3 regions of the Bradyrhizobium sp. CIR48 genome follow, and region 3 is predicted to be linked to each of the others. Evidence: riboswitches for the same ligand, from Rfam matches in the RefSeq annotation. Region 3 holds a riboswitch; each other region holds the start of a gene.

Region 1 (2,199 bases), on a different contig from region 3:
CGCAGGCTCTCATCGAGGATCAGCTCCTTGGCCTTCTCCCAGCCGGCGCGCGCGGCGGCGATGTCGCGGGCGCGGTCCTGCGTCTCCCACGTAAAACCTTCGCCCATGGCGTGGAACTGGCAGAGGTCGCCGAAATGGCCGGTGAGCAGGCGCCGCTCGCCGGTATCCCAGGCGCCCTTGATGAATTGCACGACCGCGCAGGGAAAGCCGTGCGCGACGCAGCGGACGATCATGCCGAAGGCCGACGAGGACTTGCCCTTGCCGGCCCCGGTGTGGACGATGATGAGGCCCTTTTCGCCGCTCTTGGTCGCCATGATCTTGTCGCGGGCGGCCTTCTTCTTCGCCATTTTCGTGGCGTGGCGGGCGTCGGTTTCTTCGGCCGTTTTTGTATCCGGTTCAGGCGTCATCGGGTCCCGGTCCTTCGGCTTGACAAGTGGCGGCCACCGGCAAATGGTGGCCCGGCGTTGGTTCCTGTCCTATGACAGGCGAAGAGGGAATGCGATAGGGTCCGAATCGGCAAGATTTGGGTCCAAAATGCAGCCGCCCCCGCGACCGTGACCGGAGAGATGTCCGAAGCCACTGATTCCCTCAGGGAATCGGGAAGGCGGGGATCGAAGGGGAAAACCCTGCTCCGCAAGCCGGGAGACCTGCCAGCGCGGACGAGTTTTGGACCGGCGGACGGGGTGTTCCGCGACGGGGAAAACGGGCCTCCAAAAGAGCGGTCCGTGTGCCTCATCGCCTCCCGCTGTTATCTGGAAGAGGCGATGACCGTCACACTTCACGTCTGCATCACCTGCCGTGCCGGCGAGACGCCTGGCGAGGGCGAGGCGACGCCCGGCAAGCGCCTGCATGGGGCGATCCTCGACGCGGGCGTGCCCGAGGGTGTCAATGTGGTTCCCGTCGAATGCCTGTCGGCATGCAACCAGGGTTGCTCGGTCGCGCTGAGCGCGCCCGGCCGGTGGTCTTACGTCTATGGCCGCCTCTCGGATGCAAATGCGCAGGATGTGGTCGCGGGCGCCGCGGCCTATGCGGCCGCGCCTGACGGCCTTGTGCCCTGGCGCAGCCGGCCGGAAATATTCCGCAAGCAGTCGCTTGCCCGCATTCCCCCCATTGCCGTCGTGCCGGAGGCCGCCGAATGAACTCGCTCGCAAAAGTCCCGGTTACGGTGGTCACGGGTTTTCTCGGCTCGGGCAAGACGACGCTGATCCAGCATCTGCTCAGCAATGCCGGCGGCAAGAAGCTCGCGGTGCTCGTCAACGAGTTCGGCAGTGAGGGCGTCGACGGCGAGATCTTGAAATCCTGCGCCGACGCCAATTGCCCGGAGGAGAACATCGTCGAGCTCGCCAATGGCTGCATCTGCTGCACCGTTGCTGACGATTTCATTCCGACCATGGAAAAACTACTGGCGCGGCCCGTGCGGCCCGATCACATCCTGATCGAGACCTCGGGCCTGGCGCTGCCCAAGCCGCTGCTTAAGGCATTCGACTGGCCGGAGATCCGTTCGCGCATCACCGTCGACGGCGTGATCGCGCTCGCGGATGCCGAGGCTGTCGCCGCTGGCCGCTTTGCGCCGGATCCTGACGCCGTCGAAGCGCAGCGCGCGGCGGACGAGAATTTGGACCACGAGACGCCGCTGTCGGAGGTGTTCGAGGATCAGATCGCCTGCGCCGACATCGTGCTGCTGACCAAGGCCGACCTCGCTGGCGCGGCGGGACTTGAAGCGGCCAAGGCTGCCATCACCGCCGAGATGCCGCGCCGCGTGCCGATGCTCCCCGTGACCGACGGTGCGATCGATGCGCGCGTCATCCTCGGTCTTGGCGCTGCCGCCGAGAACGATCTCGCCGCGCGTCCCTCGCATCATGACGGCGAGGAAGAGCACGAGCACGATGATTTCGCCTCGGTCGTGGTCGACCTTCCGGAAGTCGCCGACGTCGATGCGCTGGTCGCATCCGTCCAGAAGCTGGCGCGCGAGCAGAACGTGCTGCGCGCTAAGGGCTACATCGCGGTCGCGGGCAAGCCGATGCGGCTGCTGCTGCAGGCGGTCGGCGAGCGCGTGCGCCACCAGTTCGACAAGCCCTGGGGCGCAGGTCACAGGCGGTCGAAGCTCGTCGTGATCGGCGAGCACGGCGATATCGACGAGGCCGCCATCAAGGCAGGACTAGGTATCTGATGCACGTCGTCTTCCGCGAGAGCCGCGGT
Region 2 (2,199 bases), on a different contig from region 3:
GCTTCAGCTCGAAGCCGCCGCGCAGCCACACCTCCTGCGCGACATTGCGATTGTCGAGGACGTTGTAGTTGGTATTGAAGGTGCGGTCGTCGATCGTGACCGCGCCAAGATCAGTCCTGTTGAAGTAGTTGCCGGAGACGATCCCCGTCGTCGCGTGCGAGCCGCTGAAGGCGATCGGCACCAGCGGCGCGCCCCAATAGGCTTTCGAACGGTCCTCGCGATACTCGATCGCGCCCCAGATCTTGAGACTGTCGGAGATGCGGTAATTGAGCTGGCCCGACACGTCGAGCATCTTGGTATTGGTGTCGTCGGCAAAGCCGTTGAGCGCGGAACGGCTGATGTCGAAGCGATAGTCGAGGCCTTGGACGTTGGTGCTGCCGCCCGAGCCGTAATGCGCGCGGAACGAATTCAGCGAATCCCAGGAGAAATCAGCTTCGTTCCGGATCGGTCCCGTGTGCGGCTGCTTGGTCACAAAATTGATCGCGCCGCCGGCGGCGCCTTCACCCGAGATCAGCGAGGCCGGGCCCTTCAGGAATTCCACGGCTTCCAGATTGGCGGTGTCCATGATCCGCGAGGTCATGTTCTGCGGGCCGATCTTGATGCCGTTGTAGAGCGTGTTGATCTGGCTGTTGGTGAAGCCGCGCATGGAGAAGGCGGAAGGTTCGGCCGGATTATCGCCGGCGGTGACGCCGACCGCGCCCTGGGCCACGTCGGACACAGTGCGATAGCCCTGCTCGCGCATGGTCTCGGCGGAGATCACCTCGACGGTCGCGGGCGTCTGTCGCACCGTCAGGCCGAGCCGCGAAGCGCTTTCGGCCACGGCGTTGCTGTTGAGCGGCGTCGGGGGTGCTGTAGCCGGTACGACGGGCTTCGGCATCGCTGCCGCGGCCGCCGGCCTGCGCGCTGCTGCCCGGCGCGTGCTCTGCGCCTCCCGGCCGGCAGGCTTGGCCTGCTTGCGGGATTGGGCCGGCGATACTTCGACGGGCGGCAGGGGTTCCCGGGCCTGCTGCGCCAGCGCAGCGGGCAGATCGAGCGCGGCAAGGGATGTGAGCGCGGCGGATGCGAGCAGGAATTTTCGCGGTCGTACGATACGGAAGGAAGACACGGTTTTCGGACCTCGGTATGACGTCAGTGGCACGTCACAGCGAACGAGGTCTCACCTTTTGGCTCTTCAGCCGTCCGATGAAGCCGAATGTCTGTACTCCCCGACCGACATCTTCGCGTGTGACCACGGCTGACGGCAGGTCTCCTGGCTCGCGGGTCATCACCACTTCGTCGCCTTCCCGGGACCGAGGACCCAGTGGCTTCTGACGAAGGATTATCCGCTCACAGTTGCGGGGGCAGCCACGGCGTTGGGGACAATGTTCCCGCACCGTATTCCCTTTTCATCCCCTCTCGGGGAAACCGTCGCGAGCATCTAGGATTACCATCACAACAGAGTCAATGTGCCAGTTGCGGCGTTATGGCCACAACGACCAACTTCCTTGGAGATGAGCATGGAAGGCGAGACCTTCCTCTGGTTGATACGGCACGCGCCCGTCGCGGGCGTCACAGGCGCCATCCATGCCGCCGACGCGCCGGCCGATCTCAGCGATCGCGTGCAACTGGACGCTGTGCGACGGCGCCTGCCACCGGATGCCGCCGGCTATGCCAGCCCGTCGCGGCGCACGATCGAGACGGCACGCGCGCTGGGACTCGAACCGAAGCTGGTCAGTGAATTCCGCGAGCAGGATTTTGGTGACTGGACCGGCCATCGCCATGACCAACTCGAGGCGACCCGCGGTGAGGCCTATGCGCAGTTCTGGAGCGATCCGGCTGGCGGACGGCCGCCGGGCGGCGAAAGCTTTGCGGATCAGGTCGCGCGTGTCCGGCTGGGTCTGTCGCGGATCGCAGCCGGATCGGCCACGCTCGTCGTGCATTCCGGCACCATCCGCGCCGCGCTCTGCATCGCGCTGGATCTGACGCCGCAGGCCGCCTTGCGCTTCGTGGTCGATCCGCTGTCGCTGACCCGGATCGATCGCCTCGCGGCCGGCTGGCGCGTCGTCTCCGTCAATCGGCGGATCAGTTAGGTCTGTCAGGCACATTGGCCTGCGCGAACGTCGCCATGCCGTTGTGAAGGCTACAGGCGAGCCGCACCAGCGGCAGCGCGATGGCGGCGCCCGATCCCTCGCCGAGCCGGAGATCGAGGCTGATCAAGGG
Region 3 (2,199 bases):
GCGGCGACGCGACGGGGAGACCGATGGTGTCCCGTGCGAGCAGGCGCTCCCCTCTATGTCACGCGCCGCTAACTTCGCTGCCGGCGACAGCCTCAATTTGCTGTGCTGGACTTGCCCAGCAAGGAGGAGACTGGCATGCCGAAGTATTGCATTCTTCGTGCCAGGTAATGGGCGGCAATTCACACCGCTTTTGTGTCCTCTTTGTCGACTTTCCGACTGGCAGGTCTCGATGTTTCCTTTCAGCGCTATCCAGCGCGGCTTATGCATCCTCGTCACGCGACGGTTTGGTCCGGTATCGTTGCCAGAATGTGCGTTTCGATCTCTGCCATGCGTTTGGGCATTTGCGGCCAATGGGCCATGGTGCGTTTGGCGCTCCCTTCGCGACACGCGGCGCTTCGAGAACAGCCTCAGTCCGGAGCGCTTTGCACTCGACGGCCAACCACGCGAAGCCGATCTTCACCGCCGAGCATTTTGAGTCTTGCTGAACTGCAAATCAACGTGCTGGCGGGGTATGTTGCTGGCCTTGCCAGCTGGGGCCTATTCAACACGGATCCTGTTGGCTGAGAAGGTGACTGGATGGTGGACGTGCTCAAGAACCGCTGGGAAGCCGGAGATGCGTTCTGCTCGAGGTGGCAGTCCCGACCGCGCAAGCCGCATTTGTCCCTTCCACCAATCTGGCGTGCGGCCCGCGGGCAGCTCCGATGGTCATTCCGATATCGCCGATTGAAAGCGCTTCTACATCATCTCAACGTGATGCACGGTGATTCGCGTAGCAGATGTCGCAGCATCAGCTTGAGACATAATCTGAGAGGTTGACGGAAGACTTCTCTTGCCGATAATCCAAGCCGTCGAGGTTCTCCGGTTTCCACTTGATCCGGAGCTAAGAGGGAAGCCGGTGACAATGCCGGCGCTGCCCCCGCAACTGTGAGCGGCAAGCCGCTGTCCAACGACGTCACTGAAGCCTGCGCGGCTTCGGGAAGGCCGGACAGAAGCGATGACCCGCGAGCCAGGAGACCTGCCCCGACAATATATTCGTCCACGGGCGGGGTGTCCTGGTGGTGCGCCAAGCAGCCGTCGCACCGCGCGACTTCCCCTGCCTGCGTCCGCCATGGCCTTTGCCCCCAACATGGGGTTCACGCTATGACTCTTCTCTCGCTTCCGGTTGCCACCCTCGGAACGCCACGCATCGGTCCAAGGCGCGAGCTCAAACTCGCTCTCGAAAGTTACTGGGCCGGAAAAAGCAGCGAACAGCAGTTGCTCGAGGATGCAGCTGGCCTGCGTGCCGCGAACTGGGCTCGTCAGAAATCTATCGGCGTCACGGTCATTCCATCGAACGATTTCTCGCTGTATGACCAGGTGCTCGACACAAGTGTCATGGTTGGCGCCATCCCGGAGATCTACGCCTCGAAAGCCGAATCCGTTTCGCTCAAGACGTACTTCGCCATGGCCCGCGGATCACAATGCGACGATCAGGATGCGAGTTGCGGTCACGGACCGCGCGGATTTGGCGCACCCGCGCAGGAGATGACCAAGTGGTTCGACACCAACTATCACTACATGGTCCCCGAGTTTCACAGGGGACAGACTTTCAGGCTATGCTCTCGCAAGCCGATCGAGGAGTATGAGGAAGCCAAGGCCCTTGGCTTTCAGACCCGCCCTGTCCTGATCGGGCCGGTCACATTCCTAAAACTCGGCAAGAGTCCCGATCCTGCGTTCCAGCCACTCTCACTACTGGATGAACTGATACCGGCCTATATCGAGGTTCTGCAGGAATTGGCCAAACGTGGGGCAAATTGGGTTCAGTTCGACGAGCCCTGCCTGGTTCTTGATCTGGATGAGAGGGCGCGACAATCTTTGCGACATGCCTATGACCGGCTCGCCAAGGAGGGGCCAGCCATCAAGATCTTAGTCGCCAGCTATTTCGGCGATCTCGGGGACAATCTGGACACCGCCTTGAGCCTACCAGTCGCCGGACTGCACCTCGATCTGGTTCGAGCGCCACAGTTGTTGGACCAGATCATCGCTGGCGGCCGAAGTGATCTCGTCATGTCGCTCGGTGTCGTCGACGGCCGGAATGTATGGCGGTCGAATTTGTCGTCGCTGCGCCAGCGGCTCGAACCCGCGATTGCGAAGCTCGGCAAGGATCGTGTACAGATTGCCCCATCCTGCTCGCTACTTCATGTGCCGGTCGATGTTGAA

What was found. A riboswitch is a leader RNA that binds a small molecule or an ion and turns the genes downstream of it on or off. The one in region 3 is predicted to bind cobalamin.
Region 1: linked by a shared signal. The riboswitch ahead of GGD66_RS19940 (DUF1636 domain-containing protein) and the one ahead of metE (5-methyltetrahydropteroyltriglutamate--homocysteine S-methyltransferase) in region 3 are both predicted to bind cobalamin.
Region 2: linked by a shared signal. The riboswitch ahead of GGD66_RS20025 (TonB-dependent siderophore receptor) and the one ahead of metE (5-methyltetrahydropteroyltriglutamate--homocysteine S-methyltransferase) in region 3 are both predicted to bind cobalamin.

What each region holds. Positions count from the first base shown of each region.
Region 1 is NZ_JACIHG010000006.1:176,179-178,377, forward strand. It holds gene cobO (cob(I)yrinic acid a,c-diamide adenosyltransferase) at 1-407, opposite strand, end outside; cobalamin riboswitch at 449-670, shown strand; gene GGD66_RS19940 (DUF1636 domain-containing protein) at 765-1,139, shown strand; gene cobW (cobalamin biosynthesis protein CobW) at 1,136-2,170, shown strand; gene cobN (cobaltochelatase subunit CobN) at 2,170-2,199, shown strand, end outside.
Region 2 is NZ_JACIHG010000006.1:192,648-194,846, reverse strand. It holds gene GGD66_RS20025 (TonB-dependent siderophore receptor) at 1-1,105, opposite strand, end outside; cobalamin riboswitch at 1,222-1,424, opposite strand; gene GGD66_RS20020 (histidine phosphatase family protein) at 1,497-2,069, shown strand; gene cobT (nicotinate-nucleotide--dimethylbenzimidazole phosphoribosyltransferase) at 2,062-2,199, opposite strand, start outside.
Region 3 is NZ_JACIHG010000003.1:63,107-65,305, reverse strand. It holds cobalamin riboswitch at 835-1,038, shown strand; gene metE (5-methyltetrahydropteroyltriglutamate--homocysteine S-methyltransferase) at 1,141-2,199, shown strand, end outside.